One region of the Halobacillus sp. ABA4_118 genome, then DNA from elsewhere that is predicted to be linked to it. Evidence: a T-box and tRNA genes for the amino acid it is inferred to sense, from the RefSeq annotation. Region 1 holds a T-box; the other holds one or more tRNA genes.
The links. A T-box is a leader RNA that pairs with one kind of tRNA and senses whether it is charged. The one in region 1 lies ahead of glyQ (glycine--tRNA ligase subunit alpha), so its partner is inferred to be a tRNA-Gly.

Region 1 (15,599 bases):
ATACCGAGGGCCTGTCTTCTCAACCCGTATGGATCCTGGGATCCTGTTGGTACACGACCAATAGATACACTGCCGACGATCGTATCGAGCTTATCTGCGATGCTTACAATGGATCCGATTGTAGATGCCGGAACTTCACCATTGGCCTGCCGAGGCATATAGTGTTCATTGACAGCTACAGCCACTTCCTCATCTTCGCCAAACAGACGGGCATACTTCTCCCCCATCACTCCTTGAAGTTCAGTGAATTCATCGACCATCTGGGTGACAAGGTCAAATTTGCAGATTTCCGCAGCACGGGTAGCTTTTTGTTTTTCTTCTTTACTCAGGTGGAGCCATTCACTCAGTTTGCCAGTAATGGCTGTTATCCGCTGAACCTTATCCGCAAGCGTCCCAAGTTCCTCCTGATAAACCATACGGGAAAGCTTCTCCATCTTCTCATCGATGCTTCCCTTCTGATCTTCCTCATAAAAGAACTGCGCATCTTTCAAGCGTGCTTTCAACACCTTTTCGTTTCCTCGGGCTACGATATCAATGTTCTGGTCGTCGCCATTACGCACACCGACGAAATATGGCAGCAGCTTGTTATCATGGGAGCGGACAGGGAAATAACGCTGGTGCTCTTTCATGGATGTAATCAATGCTTCTTCAGGCACCTCCAGGAATTCCTCTGAGAATGCGCCGCTGAAAACAGCTGGATATTCCACCAGATGGGTCACTTCTTCGAGAAGCTCCTCATCTATCATAAGCTTCCAGCTCTGTTTCTCTTCCAGCTGTTTAAGCTGGGTTACAATTTGGTCCTGACGCTTTTCCACGGAGGCCATCACGTATTGATCAGAAAGCGTCTGTTCGTAGTGATCCGCACTCGTGATGGTTGTTTCTGATCCAAGGAAACGATGACCGAATGTCCGGCGGTCTGTATGAACGTTCTCAATCTGGAAAGGAATCACCTGCTCCCCGAATAAAGCCACCATCCAGCGGATCGGGCGGGCAAAACGGAGGTCACGGGCTCCCCAGCGCATATTCTTTGGAAAATTCAGAGAAAGAAAAACCTCTCCAAACTGCTCAAGCAGAGCGGCTGTTTCCTTTCCTTCAATGAACTTACGCACGTGCACATATTCTGTACCCTTGATTTCCTTGAAGTAAATATCATCAACGTCTCTGCCCTGCCCTTTCGTAAATCCAATGGCAGCCTTCGACCAGTTCCCTTCTTCATCCAAGGCAATCTTTTTAGCAGGGCCTTTCGCCTCTTCCTCGACGTCCGGCTGCTTATCAGCAACTTCTGTGATTTGGACAGCCAGTCTTCTCGGTGTGGCAAAGCCGTGAATATCACCAAAAGGAATCCGGTTATCTGTCAGCCACTTCTCTGTCTTATCTTTCAACTGGGCAAGAGCATCATTAATAAAACGGGCAGGAAGCTCCTCCAGGCCGAGCTCAAATAATACAGTCTTACTCATCTGCTCCACCTTCTTTCTTCAACATTGGGAATCCGAGGCGTTCCCTTTCTTCTACATAGGTTTTCGCAATTTTACGGGCAAGGTTCCGGACCCGTGAAATGTACCCCGTCCTCTCTGTGACACTGATGACGCCCTTAGCGTCCAGGAGATTGAACGTATGCGAACACTTCAGCACGTAATCATACGCCGGGAACACGAGTCCCTCTTCCATGATGCGTTCCGCTTCTTTCTCATAGGTCCCAAACAAATCAAAGAGCATCTTTTCATCAGACGCTTCGAACGTATAAACGGAATGTTCGTATTCCGGCTGTGTGAAGATATCTCCAACTGTCACGCCATTGGTCCACTCCAGTTCAAATACGTTTTCCTTATCCTGGATATAGGACGCCAGACGCTCAAGTCCGTACGTGATTTCCGCTGAAACCGGCTTCGCTTCCAATCCACCGATCTGCTGGAAGTACGTGAATTGAGTGATTTCCATACCGTCCAACCATACTTCCCATCCAAGGCCGGCGGCTCCAAGTGTCGGGTTTTCCCAGTTATCTTCAACGAAGCGGATATCATGCTTCAACGGATCGATGCCAAGGGCACGCAGGGATTCTAAATACAGCTCCTGGATGTTATCCGGGGATGGTTTCATGATGACCTGGAACTGATGGTGCTGGTACAAACGGTTTGGGTTCTGGCCATAGCGTCCATCAGCCGGACGACGGGACGGTTCTACATAAGCTACGTTCCAAGGTTCCGGACCAAGGCTTCGAAGCAGGGTCATCGGAGACATCGTTCCTGCCCCTTTTTCCGTATCATAAGCCTGCATGAGCAGACACCCCTGGCTGGACCAGTGATTCTGCAGGGTTAAAATCATATCTTGAATATTCAAGTCTTTTCCTCCTCCTAATAGTGAGCGGATAAAGAAAATCCCGCCCCTATGCCTGAATCAGACATAGGGACGGGATTTCCGCGGTTCCACCCTAATTGCTCTTCTATGTAGAAAAGCCACTTTAAAAAACTGCTCCAGAGCGCCTTCACTGAATGGTTCCCGCCTGACTTTCACCGGCTCAGGCTCGCTTGTGGAGAACGGGGTTCAGCTACTCCTCTCTTTCACTGCAGTACGTATATTTGATATTAGAATCATACTCTAGTTGCAAGGATGCTGTCAAACCTCACTCAGAAAATAAATCAAGCTGCTTCAAAAACTTTTTGGATTTGATAAAATATCCGCCGTAACGGTCATAGTATTCATCCATCAGCTGACGGAGCAGCTTTTTATTTTCTTCCTTCATGGTAATCTGTCCGAGTCGTTTTACATCAATATGTAAAAATACACGCAGCAGCTTTGGAAGCGGATCCGGCAGGCCGTAGGCTCCGGGATCGATATGCTTGCAGCGGTAGCAGAGAAGACCGCCTTCGGACATGGAAAAGGAATACGGACCTTCTGTACTGCCGCAGTTCAGGCAGTGATCAACCACCGGCGCAAATCCGGCCTTTTTAAAAAGCTTCAATTCATACATCATAGTGAGGATGTTCGGATCTTTATCTTCATTCATCCACACCATCGTCTGCAGAAGCTGTTCAAAAAGAAAAGGATCCGGTTGTTTTTCTTCTATGAGCTTGTCGGTCAGCTCTGCAATGTAGGAAGCATAGGCTGTTTTGACAATATCCTCGCGGATGGAACGGAGGGAGGATAACATTTCCCCCTGGCTCATAGATCCAAGTCCGGATCCTGACTGTATGAGATACATTCCGTGAATAAACGGCTGGGATACAGATGCCATCCGGCTCTTCGGCTTCTTAGCGCCTCTGGCCATGACACCTATTTTCCCTTTCTCCCTTGTCATCATCGTGACTATCTTATGTGTTTCCCCATAATTATTAGTACGGATCACAAGGCCTTCCACTTTGTCCATCAAGTGTATCACCTGCTCCGTTTACGAATTTTGGTCATTCGTTGTCAGGGGATCAGGGGAGGAAGCAAATGGTTCCTGAGACTGTTGTTGATCCTGCGACTCAAATTCTTTCATCATCAAGTAAGTTTCCACACTTCCCGTCTGCCTGAAAACGTTCCATGAAAGGTTGTCGAGCACAAGAAACACCGCCTTTCTTTTATTCGCTGATACCATTTACATTCTTATCTTGCTTTCCCCGGCCTGATCTATAAGGCTTAATTTTTTCCAACCTTTAGTATTCGTCGTCCCTGTAACCGAAATCGCTGAGTTGAATCTGCTTGTTCCGCCAGTCTTTCTGTACTTTCACCCACAGTTCAAGATACACTTTACTGCCGAGCAGGGATTCAATATCCTTACGGGCTCTCTTGCCGACTTCCTTCAGCATGCTGCCCTGCTTCCCAATAATGATCCCTTTTTGAGATTTACGTTCCACGATGATCGCCGCCTGGATATAAACGCCGGGAGCATCTTCCCTGGGCTTTATCCCTTCGATGACTACAGCAATCGAGTGCGGAATTTCCTCCCGCGTCAGGTGAAGCACCTTTTCACGGATAAATTCACTGATGACAAACCGCTCCGGGTGATCGGTAATCTGGTCTTCCGGATAAAACTGCGGACCTTCCGGCAGATGGCTTTTTAAAACCCCGAGCAGATGGTTGACGTTGTTACCTTCGAGAGCGGAGATCGGTATGATTTCTTCAAAATCATACATGTCCTTGTACTGCTCAATCAACGGCAGCAGCTTGTCCGGGTGCACCCGGTCGATTTTGTTAATGATCAGGAAGACAGGCTGGTTCACGCGTTGGAGACGATCGATAATGAACTGATCCCCGCGCCCGTATCCTTCTTCTGCATTGATCATAAACAGGACGGCATCCACTTCATTGAGCGTATTTTCAGCTGTGTTCACCATAAAATCGCCGAGTTTGTGCTTTGGTTTATGAATACCAGGGGTGTCGATAAAGACCATCTGGGATTCTTCATCGGTGTAGACACCCTGGATTTTGTTTCTCGTTGTCTGGGGCTTATCACTCATGATGGCAATTTTCTCACCAATTACGCGGTTCATGAACGTGGATTTACCAACGTTCGGACGGCCCACAATCGTAATGAAGCCTGATTTGAAATTCTCTGTCATACATGTTCCTCCAATAAAATCTAACCTTTAGGTTCTTCTATATTCTATTATAACATCCCGTAAGGTCTACCGTTACATGAATAAAGCAAGGAGCTTCGGCCCGAACAGGAAAACACCTACGACCACAGATCCACCGGCAGCCGTAAGTACCGCACCTGCCGCCACGTCCTTGACAGCTCCCACGGCCGGGTGACGGTCCGGATGCAGGTGGTCCAGCAGTTTTTCAATAGCGGAATTAACCATCTCTAATGTCAGGACCAGAGCGATTGTCACCGTAAGAACAGCCCATTCCACCAAGGATAACCGCAGGATTCCGCCTGCTGTTAAGGCCAGAATGGCAGCCGCGGTATGAATGCGGAAATTCCGCTCCGATGTCCAGACCAGTTTGATGCCTCTCCATGCATAGGCAAATCCTATTCCTTTTTTCTTAGGATCGCTGGAGCCCGAATTCACGGAGAATGTCCTCCTGGCGGGTGAACATCTTCTTTTCATCCTCTTCATTCAGATGATCATATCCCAGCAGATGGAGGAACCCGTGAAGAGCAAGGAAACCGAATTCCCTTTCCAGAGAGTGATGATAATCCTCCGCCTGCTCCTTGGCCTTGTCCACAGAGATGACGATATCACCGAGCATCATTGGAAGGTTCTCATCCAGGATGTCCACTTCGCCTTCCCCTGTCTCCTGCATGGCAAAGGAAATGACGTCTGTCGGCTCATCCTTCTGGCGGTAGTTGCGGTTGAGTTCCTGAATTTCTTTATTGTCAACAAAGCTTACCGATACTTCAGCATCTCCAGTAATGCCTTCCCGTCCACCTGCAAATTCAAGAATGCGCTGGATCATATCAACAAAAGCTTCGTCTACAGAGTTCGTTTCATCATGAAAATCAATCGTGATCACTTGTCTTCCTCCTTATTTAAGGGCTTATTCAGCCTCATCCATAGTAACTGCGTCTGCTGCAGGGTGTTGTTATTATGGGCCTTTTCTTTCCGGCCATAAGACCGCTTTTCCAAGTGAAAAGCTCCCCTCTCCCCCTATCATATAGGGTGTCATGCTCCAAGGCAAATGGTTCATGGTAAGCGGACACAAAAAGAAATAAGACCCGGGGAGGGTCTTATTGTTTGTCGCCTTCATATGCGTCAATGATTCTCTGTACAAGCGGGTGACGTACAACGTCCGACTGATCAAGCTTAATGAACGATGCACCTTTGACATACCCAAGCGTCTCTTCAGCTACACGCAGCCCTGACTTTACGCCTTTTGGCAGGTCGACCTGGGTAATATCCCCGGTGATGATCATCTTCGATCCAAAGCCAAGCCGGGTCAGGAACATTTTCATTTGTTCAGGGGTGGTGTTCTGCGCTTCATCCAGAATGGCAAACGCATCATCCAGGGTCCGGCCCCTCATATAGGCAAGCGGGGCGATCTCGATCGTCCCCCGGTCAATCAGTCTTGCTGTGTGTTCTGCTCCGAAAACGTCATGAAGAGAATCATACAGCGGCCGTAGATAAGGATCCACTTTTTCCTTCAAATCCCCGGGCAGGAAACCAAGGCTTTCCCCGGCTTCAACGGCAGGCCGTGTCAAAATGATCTTTTTTACGTCTCCATTTTTCAGGGCATTGACGGCCATAATGACAGCTAAGTATGTTTTTCCGGTTCCGGCCGGGCCGATTCCGAATACAAGATCATGATTTTTAATAGCAGCAATATAATTCCGCTGACCGAGAGTTTTTACCCGGATGGACTTACCTTTAGAGTTTTTCGTGATTTCGTCTTCAAACAACGCTTCAAACTGATTGATTTTCCCTTTTTTTGCCAGTTCCACGGCGTAGACAATGTCACGCTCTGTCACGGACAGTCCTTTACGGATCAGAGCAAGGACACTCAGAAGAATATCCTCAACTAATTGAACATGTTCCGCCTGTCCGGACACCCGGACCTGACCGCCGCGGGAGATGATCGTCACCTGCAGCTGTTCTTCAATTTGCTTTAAATTACGGTCCTCTGTCCCGAACAGGGCCAGAGTTTCTGTTGTATTATCCAATTGGATGTCCATTGTTTTCAACTCTTCCGGCATACTCAATCTCCTTGACTAATATACTTGGTCTCTGCAATGTTTTCATAAACTTTGTACAATAGGATTAATTTTACTTTACCATGCTCCTCACTAAGGTGCAAAACTTTTTCATCTTTGATTTCCGCTCCCGGTTCAAGCTCCTGCAGCAGGCTCTGTCCCGCAGCCTTCCGTCCTATTTTCTCGATTTCCTTGCGGGATAATTCCATCGCATCTGTATCAATGGAAAAATGGTCTACGCGCTTCATGTTCAAAGGGAGGGAATAAGAAAAAATTCTCCAGTCTGTGGTTACGTTTTCGTCTCTGTAGCTTCCATCCGTTCCGCGCCACCACCCCCATACCGGAACAGACCAGCCTCCAATTTTCAAGTGATACTCGGTTTCTACAGTGCCGTCAGTGAGTGTAACGATCTGCTGAAGGGGAAGCTCCTGCTCCACCCGATACCATGTCTCTGCTGTGACATCCCCCTCTGTGTGGACAAACGTATCCCCTTCTTCGACAAGTTCACCTGTGGCGAGGACCTGTCCTTTCTTTACGACATCATAGACAGACACAAGCGGCCGGCCTTTTTTTATAAAGGTCTGAACGATCATCCCTTTCTTGGATGCGACGAGATTGGAAGGCTGGTTATCCTGATTCGTATCATGCCTGGTCTTTTTCACACCGTACAACTGGTAGCTTGTCCCTTGTTTTTTCACCCCGATCCATAACAGATCCGGAATATCCTCCAACAGCATCTGCTGGATATCGTTTGGATCCTTCATGCCGATGGTCAACCGTCCCGGGGATACTCCATAACTGTTCAGCTTCTTTTCAACCGCTGCCTCTAATTCAGGCGTCAACCCCTCCACCTTGATCGACCACAATGTATTCGCCGCCAGAAAGATGAGAACGAGCGCAGCCAGAAAAGCGGCCGCCACGGAGAGCCGCCTCCGCATGAGCTTGTATAAAAAAGGAACGCCCTTCCCTTCCTTGATGGTCAGGCGGCACTTGTATTTTCTCCGGAGCGATCGGAGGATTTTCCAGTCCTTGAGCCGGATGGAGAAGCGGACCGTCGTTTCATCCAGGCGCCTCAGACTGGTCACCCTGCACCCGCGCCGCGTGCACGCCTGTAAAAAAGGTTCCAGCAGTGGACCGGAAGCCTCGATGGTTAACACACCCTCAACAAATCCCCGCTGGTTTCCCATAAGACTCATCCTCCTTTGGAATCAGGAAAAAACTCGACAGATTTCAACTCCCCTTCCAGGAGGAGTTCTTCTTTCAGCATCATTTTCACTCCGAGGTCTCTGCCAACAATCCGGACCTGGCCCTTTTTGTATTGAATCCTTACTTCTTCCTCTGAAAAATGCAGGAGGCCTGTATGATTTTCTATGTAGACATGTATGGAGCCGATCGTAGTAATTCGTGGTAAATCCAGCATCACATCAGCCGGAAGGTCAAAGTAACGGCCGATCCATGTTCTAATCTGCTGCTGCCATTTTGGCATACAACGCCCCCCCTTCTTTTCATTTATACGAAAAACGCCCGAATTGTATCACTACAATTCGGGCGTTCGTCTATCTTTTTCGGGGATGCGAGCGATGCGGCTTGTGCGCACGCGGGGGTCCAAGAATTTCAGCCATTACAATTCCTTCGGCCAGTTTTTTCTTATCCCACTTCCGCGCCTGCTCTACCAGAGGGCCGTCCGTCGTTAACGGAGGAGCCTTCGTCGAGGCTTTCCGGCCTGCCGGAGGGTTTTCCTCCATCGGGCTGGATTTCTCTGCGTTATAGACCGGAGAATCCGTTATGCTCCGGCCATTGTTGTATCCAGAAGCGTCAGACCTTGATTTTTCCGCTATTTCTTCCAGACGCTTCTGTTTTTCTTCATAATACTCGCGGAGACGGCCTCCTTTATCTTGCTGACCCTCTTTTTCCTGCTGCGGTTCCCCCTGGGACTTATTCGGATAAGGACGGGGCGCCGTTTGTTTCTTCGGAGCTCCCGGCTTTTGATCCTTTTCTTTTGACATCCCGCTGAACCAGCTGATAATACCACCGATAATCGCAGCGACGATGACAAAATTACTGAATATCAATTCAATAAGATCTGCCATATGCATGCTCCTTTAAGTCAGCGAGGATTTACTTATCTTCTTCGGCTTCTTCATCTGATGTGCGGCCGAGCGTATTTCTCATATCCGTATCAGCATTGATGTTCTGATAGTTCATGTAATCCATGACGCCCATTTTTCCGGTACGAAGAGCTTCTGCAAGGGCTTGAGGAACCTGTGCTTCTGCTTCCACAACCTTCGCCTGCATTTCCTGTACGCGGGCGCGCATTTCCTGCTCCTGGGCAATAGCCATCGCACGTCGTTCTTCTGCTTTCGCCTGGGCGATGTTTTTATCCGCTTCTGCCTGGTCGGTCTGAAGAATCGCACCGATGTTTTTGCCGATATCAATATCAGCAATATCGATGGAGAGAATTTCAAATGCCGTTCCTGCATCCAGCCCTTTGCTCAATACATTTTGAGAAATACGATCTGGATTTTCCAATACTTTATTATGATTTTCACTGGAACCGATGGTCGATACAATTCCTTCACCAACACGGGCAATGACGGTATCTTCACCAGCACCACCGACAAGACGGTCGATATTGGCACGAACGGTGATACGCGCTTTGGCTTTCACTTCAATCCCGTCCATCGCCACACCAGCGATAAATGGTGTTTCAATCACCTTCGGATTGACACTCATCTGTACGGCTTCCAGAACGTCACGGCCGGCCAGATCGATCGCAGCGCAGCGTTCAAAGCTCAATTCGATATTCGCTCGCTGAGCGGCAATCAGCGCATTGACCACACGGTCGACGTTACCACCGGCAAGGTAGTGGCTTTCCAGCTGGTTGGTATTGACGTTGACGCCGGCTTTATGGGCTTTAATCAACGGGTTGATGACCCGGGAGGGAATAACCCTTCTCAATCTCATTCCAACAAGCGTAAAGATATTGATCTTAACTCCGGCTGCCAGGGCACTGATCCAGAGCATGACCGGGATAAATGTGAAGAGCACAGCCAGTACGATAATAATGATACCAATAATGATAATCGGCATGAGTTCCTGCAATGTCACGTTGTTTCCTCCTCTTTTTTCAGTTCACGGACCACGATTCGTGATCCTTCGGTTTTCATGATTTTCACTTTCTGATTCACTCCGATAAAGACACCTTCGGTAACGACGTCCAGCCGTTCGCCGTCAAATTCAGCCGTTCCCGACGGCCGCAGCGGTGTCACGGCTGTCCCTTCAAGACCAATCAGATCCAGACGGTTGACCGATGAAACATATCCCTGCTCGGATGAGGTAGAATCATTCAGAATGATGTGCCGGAAAAAGCCACGTTCAAGCCCCATCGTCTTAAACAGGATGACAGATACTATTACAGTTACCAGAAGTGCAATACCAATGCTCATCGCCATATGTCCCATATCCGCTGAAGAAAGCATCAAGGAAAAGACGACGGCCGCAACCCCGGCAATACCGGCTATCCCACCCGGCAGAAAGAATTCGGCAACAATAAGACCGATCCCCAGCACGAGTAAGATGATGGCCTCATAGCCGGCAAGACCAGCAACAATATGACCATAGAAAAACAGCACAAGAGCTGTAACGCCCATCGTTCCCGGGATGCCGAACCCTGGTGAGTAAAGCTCCACCACAAGGCCGAGACTGGCCACTGATAATAATATCGGTATGACAACGGGATCTGTTAGAAAACGGGCTGCGTTTTCTGACAATGTCGGGTTCTGCTCCACCACTTCCGCTCCGGATAAAGAAAGCTCATTTAATAATTCGTTCCGGTCTTCGACAATTCCTTCTGCATAGCCGACTTCTTCCGCTTCCCCCGGCCCAAGGGTAAGGAACTCGCCCTCAGGAGCCCCGTAATCCGGAAGGTCGATGGCTGCATCGGCCATGGCACGGGCGTAAAGTGGATCTCTTCCATTCGTCTCTGCTGCAGCAGCCATGGAGGAAATCCAGGCGGACTGGGCCTTTTTATCAGCCGCTGTCCCATCTGAGTTGATCACTCCGGAAGCCCCCATAGTCGCCTGCGGCTTCATGTATATGTTATCGGCGTTCAAGGCGATGTAGGAACCCGCCGAGTAGGCACGGCTCGTTACAAACGCTGTGTTAGGTATATCAAGATCCTGAAAAATTTCTCCAATTTCTCCTGCCGCATCGACACGGCCTCCGGGTGTATCCACTTCAAAAATAATGTGATCGACACCATTTTCCTCAGCTTCACCTGTCGTCCTCTTCAAAAAAGCGGCCATTCCACGTTCGACGGTATCTTCAACCGGAATGACGTAAACCGTTTCCCCTTCTCCTTCTGCTGCAGCAAAATCAAAACTGAGCACCAAAGAAGCGGCGGTTCCAAGCATAAACAATGTCAGCCAGAGTCGTAAACGCCAAGTACGTGTCATCGAACAATCACCCCCTCTTTTATCTTCCCCTCCGTATACTTCCTATACGAATGACAAAACAAAAAGTTTCGTTTAAAAATAAAAAGGCCTCTCTTTCTACAGAGAGGCCTTTTATATTTACGATAATTGCTGAAGAACGAACTTATTGACCTGTGAACCATCGGCTCTGCCTTTTACTTTAGGCATGATGGCACTCATCACCTTGCCCATGTCGCTCTTGGAAGCAGCTCCTACTTCCTCGATTGTTTCATTGACAATCTGTTCAAGTTCTTCATCAGTGAGCTGTTTCGGCATATATACTTGTAAAATCTCAATTTCACGCTCGAGTCCTTCTACAAGATCGTCACGTCCAGCTTCTTTGAATTCATGGAGGGAATCATTTCTCTGTTTTACCTCACGAGATAAAACAGTCAATGCTTCTTCTTCAGATAATGAATCTTTACCCAATTTAATTGCTTCATTTTGCATAGAAGCCCGAACCATGCGGATTGTAGATAATTTTTCCTTATCCCGCGCCTTCATGGCTGTTTTCATGTCCTGGGTCAGACGGTCAGTGATCGTCATCTATTCAACACCCTCTTTGATTACTTACGCTTTCTAGCCGCCTCAGACTTTTTCTTACGGCGTACGCTAGGCTTATCGTAATATTCACGCTTACGATATTCCGCTAATGTACCACTCTTTGATACAGAACGCTTAAAGCGACGAAGAGCATCTTCAAGAGACTCGTTTTTACGAACGCGAGTTGTATTTGACATGCTAATTTCCCTCCCTCCGAAGCAAACAAAACTGTTTCTCTTGTATGGGACCTCCCATACCTTTGACAATTATAGTATATGGATTAAGGATGGTCAACTTTTTTTATAAGAAAAAGGGTCGATAAAGGATTGTTTTTTTATCTTTTCATCAAGCTTTATGTACTCGGAACGACCTAAATATAAAGGAATGTGAAGGTTTTTAAAATTGGGAAGACCTCTGTTATTAAAAATTTCAGGAATGTAGGAACAGGAGGTAATGGTCCCGGTCACCCAGTCATGATCTCCGGTTGGAATCATCTGATCAAGGCTGCATTCATAACTAAGGTAGGCCCTCTCCAGGACAGGACCTCCGTCCTTCCCTCTTTTCCATGCCTGACCGAAACTGGAAGCTTTATCCGTATCCACCCCGGATGTACTTCCGGCATATTGAATAAAAGCCGCCTCCTCATAAGGCAGAAAATTAATCGTGAATGCACCGGCCTCCTGGATCAGCTGGTAGGAATAACGTTCTCTTCCCACCGCCACTCCATACATCGGCGGTTCCATAGATAAAAAGGAATGCCACCCGGCTGACATGAAATTCACTTCTCCATTACACTCACTGCCTACAACGGCCACCATTCCTGGATAGCTGTGCATTTTCAATGATTGTTTTTCCATTCCATTCTTCCTTTTTTAAATAGTGTATCAAAAAAAGGAAATTAAAAAAAGCGGCCGTAAGAGGCCGCTTTCGACATTTTAATAATCAGATGTTCCTTGTCCACCACTGATAATTGCTTTACCAGAGCTTGCACCAATACGTGTAGCGCCGGCTTCAATCATCGCTTTAGCTCCTTCATAATCACGGACGCCTCCAGAGGCTTTAACCCCCATGTCCGGTCCTACGGTTTTGCGCATCAAGCTGATATCCTCCACCGTTGCTCCACCACCAGAGAATCCAGTGGATGTTTTCACGTAATCAGCTCCAGCTGCTTTCGCCAATTCAGAAGCTTTCACTTTTTCTTCTTCCGTTAGAAGAGAGGTTTCAATGATGACTTTCACAAGAGCTTTTCCTTCAGCTTCACGAACGACAGCTTCGATATCCTGCTGCACGTTGTCGTAATTTCCTGATTTCAACTCTCCAACGTTGATCACCATGTCCACTTCTGTGGCTCCTTTTTCAATCGCCTGCTTCGTTTCGAAAGCTTTTGTTTCTTTCGTAACGGCTCCAAGCGGGAAGCCGATGACTGTGCAGACTTTTACATCTGTATCCGCCAGCAGTTCTGCGCAATATTCCACCCAGTATGGGTTGACACAGACAGACATGAAGCTGCTCTCTTTAGCTTCCTCACAAATCTGTGTAATTTTTTCTTTCGGTGTATCTGGTTTCAACTGTGTATGATCAATCATTTTTGCAAGATTTTGTTCCATTTCCAAACGCTCCTTTATCATAGGTTGTACGTACCTCTCTACTATCTTAGCATGAAAGCGGTTTGATTGCGAGAGTTAACGAAGTGGTTCAGGCTTCCTCCAACACGTAGGACAAAGCGGATAAAAAGTAAAGCGGAGCTGTTTCCATCCGCAGAATGCGCGGTCCCAGCCGGATGGATAAGAACCCGGCGTTCTTGAAGGCTTCCACTTCTTTTTCAGAAAAGCCGCCTTCCGGACCAAAAATGACAGCGATGGAGTCGCCGGGTCGAATGCTGCGCAGAACTTCGGAAAACTCCTGCTCAGACTCAATCCTCGCTTCCTCTGCATGGGCGAACAAGCACCAGTCATGGGATGCTTTCAAGTCCGTAATGTCCTTCATGGAATATAGTCCGGAGATAGAAGGGATGACTGTGCGTTCTGACTGTTCACTTGCTTCTTTCGCAATCTTCTCCAGCCGCTGAATTTTCTTGGGCGCTTTTTTTCCATCCCATTTGGCCACAGAGCGGTCGGCCTGATAAGGAATAAAGGAGAATGCACCAAGCTCTGTCCCCTTTTGAACAACCTGTTCCAGCTTGTCCCCTTTACCTAAGCCTGCGGCGACAGTCACTTTGACAGGCAGTTCACGATCTTCTTCAATCCAATGGGTGATGGAGCAGACAATCTCCTCAGAGAGACTGTCAATCCTACATGCAGCAGGTCCATGGACAGGGTGGACCGCAATGAGCTGGCCGCCCTCTCCCATCCTCATTACCCGGCTGATATGATGGACATCTTCCCCGGCAATGGTTACCGACGTATCACTCCAGTACGGAGCGTCTATAAAATAGCGCTGCATAGGGGGTCACTCCGGCTTTTTAGCGATAATGCTGATCCAGTCTTCCATTTTATTTGTTTCCACAATGTCGAAGCCTGATTCAATTAAACGATCGCGTACCATTTCCTTGCGGGCAGAGATGATGCCGCACGTAATGAAATAGCCGCCTGGTTTTACGACGCGGAACGCATCATCTGTGAATTTCACAATAATCTCAGCAAGAATGTTGGAAACAATCAAGTCTGCTTCCCAATCCACCCCTTCAAGCAGGTCATTCACTTCGGAAGTCACCTGGTTTTCGACACCATTCAGCGCGGCATTGTTTTTCGTGCTCGAAACCGCCACATCGTCCAGGTCGTAGGCGTACGCATGCTCGGCTCCAAGGAGGACGGAAGCTACACTCAGAATTCCGGAGCCGGCACCGACATCAGCGACGACATCTCCCTTTTCCAAATACTGTTCAAGCGCCTGGATGCTCAGCACCGTTGTCGGGTGAGTCCCTGTACCAAAGGCCATTCCCGGATCCATTTCTATGATAATTTCATCACTGGATACAGGTGTGTAATCCTCCCATTCAGGAATGATGGTGATTTTCTCGGATATTTTAACGGGCTTGTAATACTTTTTCCAAGCTGTTGCCCAGTCCTCCTCATGGATTTCCTGGATCGTCACTTCATTACGGCCGATATCAATGCCGAATTCAGTTAGATTGCTGATGGTTTTCTTCACTCCATCAACGGTCTCCATAAGAAAGCTGTTCATAGGCATATAAGCCTTCACATAAACACCTTCCGCCGGATAGTCAGCGGGGTTCAGCTCATAAATTTCTCCAAGCTTCGTTTTCCTGCGCTGCATATCAGCGGGGTCCTCAATGACGACTCCACTGGCACCGGATTCATGCAGGATGTTTGATACAGGTTCAACCGCTTCTGTCGTCGTATGAACACAGACTTCAGACCATTTCATTACACTCCACCCTCTTCTCTTATATCTAAAAAAGCCCGCAGGCCTTTTCTTCCCTCTCAAAAAAAGTCTGCACGATGAAAACAGGACATTGAATCGGAAATCACCTGCAAATTCCATCGTACAGACTCTGATACATCCTTAGTCGCCTTTGAAGGCGCGCTTCATTCGCTCAAAGAAATTGCCGTGCTGTTCTTCAGCGGCTTCATTTCCACTAATATCATTGAATTCACGAAGCAGCTCTTTTTGGCGCTCGGTCAGATTCTTCGGTGTGATGACTTTCGTCTTCACATGCTGATCACCCTGGCCGCGGCCATGAACGTTCGGTGCTCCTTTTTCTTTCAGGCGGAACGTTTTTCCAGTCTGCGTACCGGCAGGAATTTTCAGCTTCACATTCCCGTGAACGGTAGGCACCTGGATTTCGTCACCCAGAGCTGCCTGTGCAAAGGTCAAAGGCACTTCACAGAAGATATGATCGCCTTCACGCTGGAAGAATTCATGTGGCTGCACACGGATGACAACAAACAAGTCGCCGGCCGGTCCGCCGTTGGCCCCGTCTTCTCCTTTGCCTTGTACACGGATCTGCT
Region 2 (15,599 bases), 140 kb from region 1:
CCTCCCATGGTATAAAAGTCATCACTATTTTTAACATAACGGCTAATGAAAGCTCCTACAACTACATAAAGCAGTAAGACGAGCGCAAATATCGTAATGGCCATATTGATTCCCCTCTATTATAAATTACTGTTGATTCGTTTTTCTTCCGATTCCGTATACTCTTCCTGATTCTCTTCCTTTTCCATCTCTTTGATAATAGGCAGATATTGCTTTCTGAGAATAGCAATTACAACAACGGATGAAATGACGGTTACCAGCGTTGCGTTAATAAATAAAATTAAAATTTCAACATTCATGGTCTTCCCCCCCCCCTTTTCCATCTTCTATAAAGCCCGCTTTTGTGAAGAATTCATTTTCTTCTGATACGTTCCACGCAACATCTGAATAAAGAAATAAGCGCCAAGTAAAGTCCACCCAGCTACCATGATCCACTCATACGGCCAGATAAGACTTGCTGGCATCCCAGGGAAATATAGAATTATGAACCCTAAACTTAATACGAGAGCTAAGTAGCCAAAGATTGGTGATTTTGCTGCGCGGAATGGTCGCTCCATCTCGGGTTTCTTTTTCCTTAAAACAATAAAAGACAGGGCTACAAAGAAATAGGCAACGACTATTCCTAAGCCGCCAGCATCTACAATCCATACGAGTGCGGACCTACCTAATAGTGGTGCTAGCATAGAAAGAACGCCGATAAATAATATCGAATTTGAAGGTGTATGGTACTTCGGATGCAGATAACCAAACCAGGCGGGCAGCATTCCGGATTTCGCCATCGCATAGAGGACGCGGCTACCTCCAATAATGAAAGAGTTCCAGCTTGTGATAATCCCGGCCACACCGCCAAGGATCAGAATTTGGGCAAAAGTATTTGAATTAAAAAGCGCTCCCATCGCATCTGCAGAAGCGAGTTGTGCATTCGTCAGCTGAGCAGGATTTAATCCTAATCCCACGCCTAAGGCAATCGCAAGATAAAATATGACAGCACTGCTTACAGATACAATTAATAGTGTACCGATTTTCCTGCGAGGGAGATTGGCTTCTTCCGCCACCTGTGGAATCACATCGAATCCAACAAACAAGAAGGGGACCATGACTAACACGGTCATGATACCGCTTGCACCTCCAACGAAGAATGGAGACAGATTCCCTGGGTCTCCAAGGAAGGCAGAGCCAAAAATTAATATGAGTCCTACGGCAATAATCATCAAAGTAAAAACCGTCTGCAGAACTGCTGCCTGCTTTAAACCGATATAATTAATGAACGTAATTATTAAGGCTCCTACTGAACCAATTAACACCCAATTTAAGTGAACATCCCAGCCAGCTATGGTCCACAGATAACCAGCCTGATAATTTGGTAGTAAGTAGTCAATAACAGTCGGTAGAGCAACGGCTTCAAATGTTGCTACGGATACATATCCAAGGGTGATTGCCCAAGAGGCTACAAAAGAGTACTTGGCTCCTAATGCCTTATGTACGTATTCATGCTCTCCACCCACCTTGGGCATTGCTGAAGCTAGTTCTGCATAGTTTAACCCCACACAGATGACAAGAAAACCGCCAATTACAAAGGCTATAACCGCTCCCAGTGAGCCTGCTTCCGTTATCCAAGTACCAGAGAGTACCACCCATCCCCAACCAAGCATGGCTCCGAGGGCCAGAAATAATAAATCAAAGTTTGATAGGACTTTCTTTAATTTTTGTTCTTCCATGGAAAAGGTCCTCCTAGGTTTGTGTTACAAATTTCTCTTTTCTTAATAAAAGAAACTTTCTGATCGTTACATTCAATCACATATTGTATAACTCACAAATTACAACGATTACGTGGAAGCTATGTATTGTCTTGTTTGCTAAATATTCAGTAAATTAAAGCAGAAATTATAGATGGTTCATTGCTAATAGCCTCGTAAATCCCTTGTACCTTTGGGAAGTGGACAAGCACTAGTAGAATCGCACTTGCCGCACCACCCATGAATACTAAAGTTTTCAAACTACTTGGTTTTGAACAAGAAATAACTTTTTCAACAACTAAAAAAACTATTCAATGCCTCCGATAGAAAGATACTTCGTTTCAATGTAAGGTTCGATCCCCTCAGGACCGCCCTCACGTCCAATGCCACTCTCTTTCATACCACCGAACGGTGCATGCGCTGCAGATGGTGCTCCATCGTTCCAGCCGAGGATTCCGAACTTCAGATGCTCCTGGTAGTAAATACCGGTTCGGTAATCATTGGTGAAGAAGTAAGCGGCGAGCCCGAACGGTGTATTGTTGGCAATGTTGACCGCTTCTTCATTCTCACGGAAAGTTGTCAGTGGAATTACGGGACCAAACGTTTCCTCCTGCATGATGTCCATGCCTTCCCCGACGTTTTCGAGTACAGTAGGATGAACAAAATAATAGCCTTTTTCATCATCTTTATCGTATTGATGACCATAAAGAACCTTCGCACCCTTATCCACTGCATCTTCAATCTGCGTATGGATCTTTTCATAACCATCCGCATTAATAACCGGCCCAACATCCGTTTCTTCATGAAGACCATTTCCGACCTTAAGCTCTTTGATGCGAGCGGTAAGTTTCTCTGAAAACTCATCCGCTATGGATTCATGGACGAGCACTCGATTCGCGCAGATGCATGTCTGCCCGGCGTTCCGAAATTTCGAAGCAAGCGTCTGCTCGACAGCGAAATCGATATCGGCATCTTTTGCCAAGATAAGCGGCGCATGACCTCCTAGTTCCATGGATACGTGCTTCATGGTTGCCGCACTGTTTTCCATTAGTAACTTGCCTACTGGCGTAGAACCGGTAAAGGTTATCTTACGTACGAGTGGACTATCTGTGAAAATCGGCCCAACATCTGCTCCGTATCCATTCACGTATTGAACCACATTTTTTGGAATCCCAACCTCATGGGCTAATTGCACCAATCTGATCGTCGTAAGCGGCGTTTCTTCGGCGGGTTTAACCACGAACGTGCAGCCCGCGGCTAAGGCAGGTGCAGCTTTTCTCGTCATCATAGCGGCAGGGAAGTTCCATGGGGTGATGGCAGCCACAAGACCGACAGGCTCTTTAGTTACAACAATGCGTTTGGATTCAGTGTTAGAAGGAATCGTTCGGCCGTAGATTCGTTTCGCTTCTTCCGCATACCAATCGATATAACTTGCCGCATAGGCGACTTCTCCACGTGATTCTTTAAGCGGCTTTCCACTTTCAAGCGTCATTACTTCCGCCAGCTGTTCCGTTTCTTCTTTAATTTTCTCAGACCATTCTTTCAAAAGACGTGAACGCTCATGAGCATTCACCTTTGACCATGATTTGAATGCCTCATCTCCCTCTCTTAAGGCCGTTTCAATTTCGGAAGCTGAGGTCACATCTACCTCTTTCAAGATATCCCCGGTTGCCGGGTTTTTTACTTGGATCGTATTCCCCATAAAGCCTCCTCCTCTCTTCGATTAGTCTGCCGCTTCGTCAAAAGCCTGTCCTAAAATCGTCATTCCTTCATTCAATTCCTCATCCGTGATTACAAGCGGTGTCAGAAAACGAACGACATTTCCTTTTACCCCAGCAGAAAGAAGCAGCAGTCCATTATTGTTGGCATAGGATGTGATTGCACCCGTTTTTGCTTTGTCCGGGTTCCCTTCCGCATCAACAATTTCTACCGCAACCATCGCGCCAAGTCTGCGGATATCGCCAAGATAATCGTGGCGGGCTTTCAACTCTTCTAATTTATCTTCCAGTGTAGCACCAATGTGTTCAGCTTTATCGCTTAGGTTTTCCTCTTCCATAACCTCAATGACAGCAAGAGCCGCTTCACAGGCGACCGGATTCCCGGCATAGGTCCCACCAAGTTCCCCTGGAGAGGAAGCGTCCATGATTTCTGCTTTTCCGACTACCGCACTTAACGGCATACCTGCTGCAAGGGATTTCGACAGCGTCATAACATCCGGCTCAATATCGAAATGTTCACTTGCAAATAACCGTCCTGTTCGTGCAAAACCCGTCTGGATTTCATCAGCCACAAAAACAATGCCGTGCTCGCTACAGAAGTCTCTTACTTCCTGCACAAAGCGTTTTGGAGGAATAATGAAACCGCCTTCACCTTGGACCGGCTCCATTACGACACATGCTACCGTTTCCGGTGCGACCGCGGTGACGAAATACTCCTTAAAGCGCATGATACTGTAGTCAATATATTCCTCATCGGTCATCTGTTCGGGTTTATTGGCCATATAAGGATATGGAGCCTGGTAAATCTCCGGCGTATAAGGTCCGAAGTTATATTTATAAGGCTTCACCTTGCTGGTCATACCCATCGTTAGATTCGTACGTCCGTGGAATGCGCGTTCAAAGGAAACAACAGCCTGTCGTTTCGTATATTTCCTGGCTACTTTGACCGCATTTTCTACAGCCTCGGCCCCGGAATTAAATAGCATAGCCATTTTATCGAATGAACCAGGCGTAATCGTGCACAACTTTTCAGCCAGATTGATGTAGCTGTCATACATAATCACATTAAAGCCTGGATGAAGGTAGCGGTCCGCCTGATTCTTGACGGCTTCCGTCACTTTTGGATGCGTATGCCCTACATTAAGCGTACCGATGGCTCCAGCAAAGTCAATCCATTCACGGCCTTCATTATCGAATACTCTTGCTCCTCTAGCATAGTCGGCTATATTGGTATTCCCATTCCCTATTCCTTTTGGTATGTATTTCTTTCTTTTCCTCTGCAAATCATCTTTATTCAATGTTTTATTGGTCACTGCTGATCCCTCCCCTAAATTTTATAGATAATTATGACAATTTTCTGGTACAATTAAAAGTACCAGATTTTAAATAATAATGGGACCAGATACATAGTAGGAGGAGCTATTTGTGTTTTTCCATATTGAAAAAGGAGCCGAACAACCTGCCATTTACAAACAGATTTATACGCACTTAAGAGACCTGATCCTCGACGACCGTCTCAGCAAAAAGAAGCTTCCATCGAAACGGAGACTGGCCCAGGATCTGGAGGTCAGTCTTAATTCCGTAGCCCACGCCTACGAGCAATTACTAGCGGAAGGTTATATATACAGTGCAGAACGCAAAGGGTATTTTGTAGAAGATATTACAAGTTACATTAAAAGAAACAAAGAAGACGTTCCTTTCCCAGAGGGTTTGAGAGAGGACTGTACTAAAGATGGATTTCATCCCAAGGTTACATTTTCTCATATTGCCACCGATGCGGAGCATTTCCCTTTTAAGAAATGGAGGAAGTACCAGCAGAAAGTCATGGAGCATCATCGAACCCAACTCGCCCTCCTTCCACATCCTCAAGGGCCATATGAACTCCGCGAATCAATCGCAACGATGATTGCTCTCACCAGGGGCGTTCGGTGCCGGCCCGAACAAATTGTCATCGGATCCGGAACCCAGCCACTAATTCATAAATTAATGTCTTTACAGGCAAAAGATACACAAGTGGCTGTCGAAAATCCTGGGTACCAGCGGTTTTATAATCTACTTAAAAATATGGGTTTCCCGGTAACTCCAGCGACTTTGGACCGACAGGGTATCTCAATTCAGGACCTTTTGGATAGCGATCCTCAATGGGTTTTTGTAACTCCCTCCCACCAGTTTCCTACTGGGACAATCATGCCTATAAATAGAAGAATAGAGCTTCTAAACTGGGCAGCCGAGTCTCCTGGTCGTTACATTGTGGAAGACGACTATGATAGTGAATTTAAATATGGAACGGACCATATCCCTTCCCTTCAGAGTCTCGACCAGAACCAGCAAGTCATCTATACCGGGACCTTTTCGAAAACTCTGCTTCCGAGCCTACGGATCAGCTATATGGTTCTGCCACCCGACTTGTTACAAAGCTACCGGAATGCTTTTGACTATTGGATTGACGGCCCTTCAGGACTCAACTTGTGGACCCTTAAATACTTCATTGATGAAGGGGAATACGGAAGGCACGTTAAGCGGATGAATGCCTATTATAAAGCGAAAAGAGCAGCGCTTATTCGGGAGCTGCGCCAGACGTTTCAAGACAAGATAACAATTCACAACATTCCTGCCGGCCTTCATTTTTTAGTGGATATTGAAACGTCTCTTTCTTATGTTGAGATTGAGGAACGGGCCAGAGAAAACAAAATCGTTCTATATACGATTCGCCGCTTTTTCTTACGGGATTATGAGATGACTGAGAAAGGGAAAAAGAAACTAGTTATTGGTTTTGCTAATATGGAAGATAACAAAATAAGGGAGTCTGTAAGGCGCTTATCTTCTCTTTTCTTCTAGCCGTATGAATTCATGAATCTACATCTTATGGATTATAACGTATTTGTAATAAATCATGAAAAAACTCTAACACAAGGCTTTTTATAGACATAAAAAATTTTCCATAAAAAAACCGAAACCTTTGAAAAGGTTTCGGTTTTTTCATTTAGCGTCCCAGGAGAGATTCGAACTCCCGACCCACAGCTTAGAAGGCTGTTGCTCTATCCAGCTGAGCTACTGGGACAAATAAATATGTATGGAGCGGGTGAAGGGAATCGAACCCTCATCATCAGCTTGGAAGGCTGAGGTTTTACCACTAAACTACACCCGCATATGTAAATGTGTTTCAGCTGCGTTTATCTTTCGCAGCATGCCCCTTCCTCTGAAAGCTTCTTAAGGAAGTAAAGTCCGTCGGGGCAACTCGCAGTGGATTCGGTAGAAGTTCAGCTCGTGGCTGAGATTTTACTACTAAACTACCCGCGCATGTAAAGCTATGTATGTGTGTTTCAAAGGATATTTTTTAACGTCCTTTTGAAGCGGACAAGAATTATTATATTAGGGATTCGCTTATATGTCAACAGATTGCAGCAAAGAATTTTAATTCTTTGCTGCTACTGCTGTTTCCATGGAAAGACCGTCGATTTTCTGCCCGTTCACATGGTAATACTGCAGGCGGACGTGATCGAGATCCTCCCACTCCAGAATGGCGTAGGTCGGTTCTTCGCGGTCACGTGGAAGTCTTGCGCTTCCCGGATTAATGAAGAGGGTGTCCTTCACCTTTTCCGCTCCTGCAATATGCGAATGTCCGAAGCAGGCGATTTGGGCTCCAGCCTCTTCCGCTCTGTAGGACAAGGGCATCAGGGTGGATTTCACTTGAAACAAATGCCCGTGCGTAACGAGGAATGTGATGTCTCCGACAGTGAAAACCTGATCGTTTTCCATTTCGGGTTCGAAGTCACAGTTTCCTTTGGCATAATGAAAGCCTTCCAGCTCCTTCGATCCGTAGGAGAGCTCGGAGTCGCCACAGTGGATCATAGCATCCACGTCGCTGTGACGTTCTTTCACTTCCATTACTTCGTCGGTTAGTCCGTGTGTGTCACTGATGATGAGTACTTTCGGCATCCTTCATCCCCACTTTCAGGATTGAGTTTTCAGCCAGTCTTCGATCTGCACGATGGCATGATGACGGTGGCTGATGGCGTTCTTTTCGTCGGACGTGTGCTCAGCCATCGTCCGGCTGGAGCCTTCCGGGATGAACACAGGATCATATCCGAACCCTTGCTCTCCCTGCGGCTCCCCGGCAATTCGGCCTTCACACGTTCCACGCTTCGTAAACGTCGCTTCTCCCGGTCGTGCGACGGCTACGGCACAGACGAAACGGGCGGTCCGTTCTTCTTCGGACACTCCGTTCAGCTCGTTCAGCAGTTTAGCTGTATTTTTTTCGTCATCTTTTTCTATTCCTGCATAGCGGGCGGAATAAACCCCCGGCTCTCCGTTCAGGGCATCGACCTCTAAACCGGAATCATCGGCTACAACAGGGATGTTCAAGGCACGCATCATCGCTTCTGCTTTAATGACGGCATTCTCCTCAAACGTTTTACCGGTTTCTTCAATATCGATGGAAGGGTCATGATCGAGAAGGGAAACGACGGAGATGCCGTATTTGCAAAACATCTCGCGGAACTCTTTGATCTTCCCTTCGTTCTTAGTGGCGATTAATAGTTCCTTCATGCTTTGGCGGCTCCGGCTTTAGCACGAATCACGTCTGCCCACTCTCCGATTGCTTCTTCCTGAAGCTTGATCAGCTCCTGGACACCTTCGTCGGCAAGAGAAAGCATTTTCTGCAGCTGCTGCATCGAGAAGGTTGCTTCTTCTCCTGTTCCCTGAAGCTCTACGAATTCGCCTTTGCCGGTCATGATGACGTTCATGTCTACTTCAGCACGGCTGTCTTCTTCGTAGCAGAGGTCGAGAACTTCTTTGCCGTCCGGCAGTACCCCGACGGAAATCGCCGTCAAGTAATCGGTGATCGGCAGCTCTTTGATGGATTTTTTGTTCACAAGCTTTCCTAGAGCAAGCACGACAGCTACAAAGGCACCTGTAATGGAAGCGGTCCGCGTGCCACCATCGGCCTGGATGACGTCACAGTCGACCCAGATGGTACGTTCTCCGATTTTATCAAGATCGACGACCGCGCGTAGAGAGCGGCCGATCAGGCGCTGGATTTCCATCGTCCGGCCGGATACTTTCCCTTTAGAAGATTCACGGATGTTGCGTGATTCCGTGGCTCTTGGAAGCATGGCATATTCAGCTGTAATCCAGCCTTTGCCCTGACCACGTAAAAAAGGAGGCACTCGGTCCTCAATGCTGGCATTACAGATCACTTTTGTATCTCCAAAGCTGATGAGTACAGATCCCTCCGGGTGTTTCACATAATCGGTTTCTATTGTGACGGTTCTTAATTCATTGACTTCGCGTTGATCATTTCGCATCAATGATGACCTCCTTTTTCTTCATCATTATCCTTGCCCATCTTAACACAAATTACATACGTGCGGGTAGTTATTCATGAACGTAAAAAGCGCTTCAAAAGTGATTCACTTCTGAAGCGCCGGGTTTTACATTTCTTCAGCACCACTGATGTCGGTTCTTGAAACAGGTTCGGCGAGCGGCTCACCCGCTTCATTGATGACCTGCTCCGATCCTTCGACCTGAACTTCGACCGATTCCACATCCTCAAGATCCGTCATGCTCAACACAAGGCTGGCGAGGGCAGCATCAGACAGGGCCGGCTGATCTGATCCTGTCAGGATTTTTTCATTGAAGGAAAGGGCGAGGACGCCGTTCTCCAGCCGGGAGCTGACCATTTCTGCCCCTTCATGGAAGGGGTTGGTCAATGAGCTGCCGAGCTCAGGCCCTTCAAAAAGGGCCTCCACTCTTGCCGCATATTCATCACTGTCTTCAGCGACACGTGTGGTGACAGGAACGTGGTACACCTGCTCCCCGTTCTGGGCAGGGAAGTAGACGGTAACGGCCTTGCTGTTCAGCACATCGCGCTGCACGCCGACGTTATTATTAATCCCGTCCGCCCGGGAGACGCCCTGGGAGATCGGAGTGCCGTCTACAGGCATGACTTCCTGCTCGTGTCCGTTGATCCACAGCTTAATCCGCTTCACGTTGTCAAACTGAGTGAGTGTGTAGGTCATCGCCTGAAGGATTTTCTCTTCATCCTTGGCCTCGTAATTTTTAAAGTCCTCCGACACATCGACGACAAGCGTTCCATTTTCTTCCGTATTCAACCCAAGAATTTCTGTTCCTGCCGGCAGAACGGCTTCAAACCCGTTCGGCAGCAGATTCGTGACCGGCCCATCCTTCACAAGGTATTCCAACGCCTGGGAAGCGACTTCCTGAGAAGCCGGCAGTTCCACAGTCTGTGGGGCGATCATTCCATTGGCATCCATTAAATAAAGCTCACGAGGGACGGTTGCTGTGGATTCCTGTTCTGTCGAATCCTCTGCTTTCTCTCCATCCTCCTCCGGTGCTGAACCATCCTCTTCCGGTGATGTTGTCACAGCTTCATCCGGAGCATCCATTTTCTCCAGCGACTGTTCTCCTTCAAACAGGCATCCGGCAAGCAGCCCCGTGCACATTAGAAGCACCAGGGCCGTCAAAAAGGATTTATAGCTGTATTTTCTCATTCTTTTCCCCCCTGAGATAGATTGTACTACCATGTATACGAGCCCTCGATTGGAATAGACCAGGGTAATTTGGAGGAGAACAGCATATGAAAAAGCTCCGCCTGTTTCAGGCGGAGCTTGATACGTGTTCCAGTTCTACCGATTTCAGGATCTGAATCGGCTCTTCAAACCAGCTGTTGGCGACGAGACGGAATTTCTCCATATCGCCGGTCGTGTAAAATTCATGCCTTGGTGTATGGTCATCGGTTTCCAGTGCTTTGTGATAGGCAAGAATCAGGCTCGCTTCACGGGCTGTTTCCTCACCGGAGCTGATGACCTGGATGTGATCCCCCATCTCGTTCTGGACCAGATCCTTGATGAGCGGATAATGGGTGCAGCCGAGGATCAATGTATCAATATGATTCATGTCCTTCAATGGCTGCAGCGTTCGGGAAACGATTCCTTCCGCTTTCGGACCGGATAATATCCCCTCTTCGACCATCGGGACAAACGGGGGACAGGCCAGGTCGTTCACCCGGATATCCTGATCAATGGAAGCAAGCGCCTGCGGATAGGCTTTGCTTTCAATAGTCCCTTCTGTACCAATGACGCCGATCCGTTTGTTCTGACTCACCTTGATGGCGGCACGCGCCCCCGGATCAATAACCCCGATGACCGGGATATCCAGTTCTTCCTGCAGCTCAGCCAGCGTATAAGCCGTCGCTGTGTTACAGGCGACAACGAGCATTTTTATATTTTTGCCAAGCAGATAGTTGACCATCTGCCATGTGAATGCCCGCACTTCTTCCTCTGAACGCGGACCGTACGGGCACCGCTTCGTGTCCCCAAGATAGATAAAGGTTTCCTTTGGTAACTGCCTCATCAACTCTCTCGCTACGGTCAGTCCCCCGACGCCAGAATCAATGACTCCGATTGCCTGTTTCACTCTGCATCCCTCTTTTATGGCTTAATGTTCTTCTTCATCGATTTCAATCATGTTCTCATGAAGGACGTGGAGCAGACGGTTCAGCGTTTCCACATCTTCTTCCGGAACATTTCTCAACACGTTTTCCAGGTAGTTCTGTCGTTTTTCGATCACTTCGTGAATGATCTTCTGTCCTTTGCTCAGTACATGGATCCTGACGACCCGGCGGTCCTTCGGGTCCCTGACCCGCTCAACCAGCTCGTTTTTCTCCATACGGTCGACAAGGTCCGTTGTCGTACTGCAGGCCAGGTGTATATGATTGGAGAGTTCCCCGATCGTTAAGTCCCCTTTTTCCATCAGCCACTGCAGCGCTACAAACTGCGGAGCTGTAATCGAGTAATGATTCAGGATAACTCGTCCTCTTTGTTTAATGATCCCGGATATGTAACGAAGTTCCTTCTCTACATCTGCGATCATGGATGTCTGCTGGGTTTCAGCCACATTCAGCACTCCTAACGAAATGACTTGATAAGTATTATTGTGGTCGTTTCTCTCTGAAATTTCAAGGTGAATGTATCCGGTGATACAAAAAACCCTTTCAGGTATGATCATCACCGCGTGACAGACCCTACCTGAAAGGACTCCCTCCAATCCACAGACCAAAGCCTCTGCTGCATCATGGAATTAAAGTTCCAGTTCACCCATACGCAGCAGTTCAACCACTGCCTGGGAACGGCCTTTCACTCCTAGCTTCTGCATGGCATTTGAAATGTGGTTCCGCACAGTTTTCTCCGAAATGAAGAGCTCTTTTGCGATCTCCCTTGTCGTCTTATCCTGTACTAGAAGCTCGAAGACTTCTCGCTCCCGCTTGGTAAGAATTTGTGTTGGCCGATAGCCGTCCTCCTTCACAAGCGTACCCCTCCTTGTTGTTCCTGAGCTTTTCTTGAGGGGAATTATTTAGTCTTTGTATCGTATGAGGGGATTAGCCCCCGTGTGCTACGCATTCATGATTTAGACACAAGCCCGAGTTCCTGGGCTTTGAAAAGGGCTTCGGTCCTGGATCGGACGTTCAGCTTGTTGAAAATTCCGGTGAGCGTGTACTCCACGCTCCGCTGGGACATATGGAGCGTCTGGGCGATTTCCCTGTTGGTGAAACCCGATGCCACTTCCTTCAAAATCGACTGTTCCTTCTCATTCAGGGAAATGCCTTTATTCTCAGCTGATTCGATCGTTTCGGCCGTGCAGGCCTCGGTGCGGCGCAGCTGTTTGAAAAGGTGGAGTGGAATGATCACTTCATCTCTTAGAGCCGCCTTGATCGCTGTAACAAGCTGTTCACTGGCAGCAGTTTTGCTGACAAAGCCGTTGATGTCCGCTTCCACAATCATATTGAAGTGCGTGCTCAAATCAAACCCGGTATAGATCAGCATTTTAATATCCGGGAACGTTTTTCTTAGCCGTTTGGCCAGTTCAATGCCGTTCAGGCCGGGCATATATAAATCCAAAAGCAGCACATCGTAGGCTTTCTTTTCGAGGCAGCTTTCCAGATGATCGGTTTCGTGGATGACATCCACCTGCATATCCCCCTCCTGCTCGAGCATCGCTTTGGTGCCTGCTCCAACAGCGGGGTGGTCGTCGACTATTAATACGTGAATCATACGTGCTGGACCTCCTTGTGTGACGGATAGGGGAAAGTGATGGTCGTCCTGAATCCTTCCCCTGGTGCTGTGGTGATTTCCAGACTTCCATTTAAACCGTTGACCCTCTGCTCAATTCCCGAAAGCCCGATATGGGAAAACAGGTCCCGCTTCATGGAATAATCCATTCCTTTTCCATTATCTGAATAATAGAGAACCACCTGGTCCTTCTTATTGAAAAGAGAGAGTTTGACGATTTTTGCTTCGGAATGCTTCATGGCATTCGTCAACAGTTCCTGGACAATCCGGAAAATTCCGAGAATCCTTTCTTGATCCAGCTCTGATTCAAACCGTTCATGAGAAAAGTAAACGGTGAAATTGGAACGAAGCTGATACTGATGGATCAAATTCTTCAATGACTGCACGAGTCCAAGTTCTTCGATGAAGGCCGGCCGCAGCTCGTTACACGTTTCCCTCGTGAGGTGGATACTGTCCAGAAGAGATTCCTTATACATCTTCAACTCAGCATGAAGACTCGTGGATAAATCGGTCCGGTTGCGGATCAGGTCGTCCATTTTACGGTACAGATACAGCTGCTCCTGGAGCACCGTATCGTGGATATCGATCGACAGCTGCTTCCGCTGGTTCTCCGCAATCGTAAATAAGAGCCGGGACAGCCATGCCGGATACTTCTGCGTCTGATCGTTTCTTAACGTGCGTAGCTCCTTGACCAGATCCTCAATCAAATTCATATTCTCTATCGCAATGTTGGCATGATGGGAGATGGTTTGTAAATACGTTTTTTCATCCCGGTTTAAAGTGGTAAAGTCCTTTTTCCCTCTGCACCAGAGCATCGTCATCTTCTCAAGTGACAGCCCGACGACGACACCAAATCCTTTATCCGTTTCAATGATGGAGCCGATGTCATAAGGGTGATGGAACAGGTGGTCGTCAAAATGGTCGACAATCCCCTCGGGAATTTCATTGTAGACACAGTACATCTTCCGCTTATTATGTTTGGAGAAAATGTAGATGTCGCGTACACTCATCACGTTTTTAATTTCATCCCTCACGACCTTCATCAAATCAACCGCATTGGACTGATCCTTCATGTCGCTGGCCAGCCGGTGCATACTTTCCTGGTAGCTGTACCGTGCTGAAAAGAGAAACCGCTGCATACGGACGTCAAGCCCTTCCTTTAAGGATAAGAAGGCAATCAACGCTGTGTGCATCAATAAATACAGCTGGATATAGGACACCATCGACAAGCCGGATACAATCCACCCGATAACAGCTGTCAGTACGAAAGACGGGAGGACAGAAAGGATAAAGTAATAGCGCAGGCGGTTCATGATGAAATTGATATCAATCAGCTGTTCCCGTGTAATCAAATACATGAATGTGGCTGGAATAGCAATCAGAAACATGGCACCGAACTCCAGCGACACAATGGTCACGCCGGAAACGAGAACAGGGATCAAGTAAAGAAGAATATAAGGGAAAAACGCAACGGTCATTCCGATCGCCATATACTTAAAGACCGGTCCGACAGCGGCATGCCGGTAAATATATACACCCTTGTAGACGATCACAAAGGTAATGATATACAACCCAAGCAGACACGTGAGCGGCACCAGTTGAAAGTAGGACGGGTTTTGAAGAGTTACTAAATAATACGTATCCAGCAGGGAAACACCTGCCATGGCAGCGTATAAGAAATAGAGAATGTTCTTAGAGAACCAGACGACCTTCAATTCCTGAAAGTAATTGTGCAGGAAATGGAGAAGGATAACAGGAGCAATCAGGAATAAACTGGTATTCAAAACAAGACTATACAAGTCATCCCTCACGGCTCCACTGTTACTCAAATAAGCCGTAGCAATTGCCAGGAAATACAAAATTAGCTGTTCGGCCGAATACCGTTTAGGCACCCGTTTATGAACCAGATAAGAGATTCCTAGAATCGCCACAAAAAACAGCGCAGGAAGCAGAATATAAAACACCCAGTGGACCCGGCTGAACTGGTCGATGTCCCTGTACATCCGTACTTGTCCGGAAGATTCCACCGTGAAGGACTGGGCATTTTCCAGTTCATTGAACATCGAAAGAGAATGGTGAAGCCCCGGGTTCCCCCCATCCACAGAGAGAATAACAGATCCCGGCGGGACGTCCTGCCTGTCCGCCCACCCCCCACTCTCTATGTCGGTTATGACCCAGCCGCTTTCCTGCTGTTCAGCATCAATCCCAAGATAAGGCTGGGTTACGGATAAGATTATTAAATAGCACGCTGATACAATAAAAAAGGTCAAAACAATCCATTGAGACCATTTGAAGTTTTTCATACTACGGCTCACCTTCTTACTTGAGCGAATTTCAGTCACATCTATTATACTATCCTTCTCAAGTCCTACAACCCCCTTATAGTCAGAAGAACTTGTAAGTTTTCTGTCCACCTCCTGACAATGACAGTAAAAAAAGGACCCCGGTCGGCTCCGGGGTCCTTCGCAGGGATTTATACCTGTTTATCACTGCCAAAGAAGCTCTTGAAAGATTCAACGGCGGTATCACGGTTCAGTGCCGCGATGGATGTTGTCAAAGGAATGCCTTTCGGACAGGACTGTACGCAGTTTTGTGCGTTCCCGCAGCCCATCAGACCTTCGCCATCCATAATCGTCTGCAGACGCTCGCTCTTGTTCATTTCTCCTGTCGGATGGGAGTTGAACAGGCGCACCTGGGACAATGGTGCAGGTCCGATAAAGTCGGACTTGCTGTTTACGTTTGGGCAGGCTTCCAGGCAGACACCGCATGTCATACATTTGGAAAGCTCATAGGCCCACTGACGCTTGCTTTCGGCCATACGTGGTCCAGGACCAAGATCGTATGTTCCATCGATCGGGATCCAGGCTTTGACCTTCTTCAAGGAATCAAACATCCGGCTCCGGTCAACCGCAAGGTCACGGTTGATCGGGAACGTGGACATCGGCTCCAGGCGGATCGGCTGTTCCAGCTGATCCACGAGCGCTGTACAGGATTGTCGTGGTGTTCCGTTGATCACCATAGAACAGGCCCCGCATACTTCTTCCAGGCAGCCCATG

Region 2: it encodes a tRNA-Gly, which carries the amino acid that the T-box ahead of glyQ (glycine--tRNA ligase subunit alpha) is inferred to sense. The anticodon was not compared.

The regions. Positions count from the first base shown of each region.
Region 1 is NZ_JBSWWS010000001.1:83,249-98,847, forward strand. Features, by position in the region: gene glyS (glycine--tRNA ligase subunit beta) at 1-1,457, opposite strand, end outside; gene glyQ (glycine--tRNA ligase subunit alpha) at 1,450-2,337, opposite strand; T-box leader at 2,400-2,571, opposite strand; gene recO (DNA repair protein RecO) at 2,621-3,367, opposite strand; gene ACXAGL_RS00500 (YqzL family protein) at 3,386-3,577, opposite strand; gene era (GTPase Era) at 3,636-4,541, opposite strand; gene ACXAGL_RS00510 (diacylglycerol kinase) at 4,614-4,994, opposite strand; gene ybeY (rRNA maturation RNase YbeY) at 4,969-5,436, opposite strand; gene ACXAGL_RS00520 (PhoH family protein) at 5,654-6,616, opposite strand; gene yqfD (sporulation protein YqfD) at 6,619-7,800, opposite strand; gene yqfC (sporulation protein YqfC) at 7,806-8,099, opposite strand; gene ACXAGL_RS00535 (hypothetical protein) at 8,170-8,703, opposite strand; gene floA (flotillin-like protein FloA) at 8,732-9,703, opposite strand; gene ACXAGL_RS00545 (NfeD family protein) at 9,718-11,025, opposite strand; gene ACXAGL_RS00550 (GatB/YqeY domain-containing protein) at 11,185-11,631, opposite strand; gene rpsU (30S ribosomal protein S21) at 11,652-11,825, opposite strand; gene ACXAGL_RS00560 (flavin reductase family protein) at 11,919-12,485, opposite strand; gene deoC (deoxyribose-phosphate aldolase) at 12,564-13,235, opposite strand; gene ACXAGL_RS00570 (16S rRNA (uracil(1498)-N(3))-methyltransferase) at 13,324-14,070, opposite strand; gene prmA (50S ribosomal protein L11 methyltransferase) at 14,077-15,015, opposite strand; gene dnaJ (molecular chaperone DnaJ) at 15,154-15,599, opposite strand, start outside.
Region 2 is NZ_JBSWWS010000001.1:225,576-241,174, forward strand. Features, by position in the region: gene ACXAGL_RS01230 (sodium:solute symporter family protein) at 1-104, opposite strand, end outside; gene ACXAGL_RS01235 (hypothetical protein) at 120-299, opposite strand; gene ACXAGL_RS01240 (APC family permease) at 327-1,718, opposite strand; gene ACXAGL_RS01245 (NAD-dependent succinate-semialdehyde dehydrogenase) at 2,044-3,438, opposite strand; gene gabT (4-aminobutyrate--2-oxoglutarate transaminase) at 3,460-4,767, opposite strand; gene gabR (MocR-like transcriptional regulator GabR) at 4,880-6,292, shown strand; tRNA gene ACXAGL_RS01260 (tRNA-Arg) at 6,442-6,515, opposite strand; tRNA gene ACXAGL_RS01265 (tRNA-Gly) at 6,529-6,602, opposite strand; gene ACXAGL_RS01270 (metallophosphoesterase) at 6,869-7,393, opposite strand; gene ACXAGL_RS01275 (XTP/dITP diphosphatase) at 7,409-8,002, opposite strand; gene rph (ribonuclease PH) at 7,999-8,760, opposite strand; gene ACXAGL_RS01285 (GerMN domain-containing protein) at 8,887-9,966, opposite strand; gene racE (glutamate racemase) at 10,073-10,891, opposite strand; gene ACXAGL_RS01295 (MarR family winged helix-turn-helix transcriptional regulator) at 10,913-11,347, opposite strand; gene ACXAGL_RS01300 (helix-turn-helix domain-containing protein) at 11,555-11,779, opposite strand; gene ACXAGL_RS01305 (response regulator transcription factor) at 11,875-12,525, opposite strand; gene ACXAGL_RS01310 (ATP-binding protein) at 12,522-14,846, opposite strand; gene sdhB (succinate dehydrogenase iron-sulfur subunit) at 15,017-15,599, opposite strand, start outside.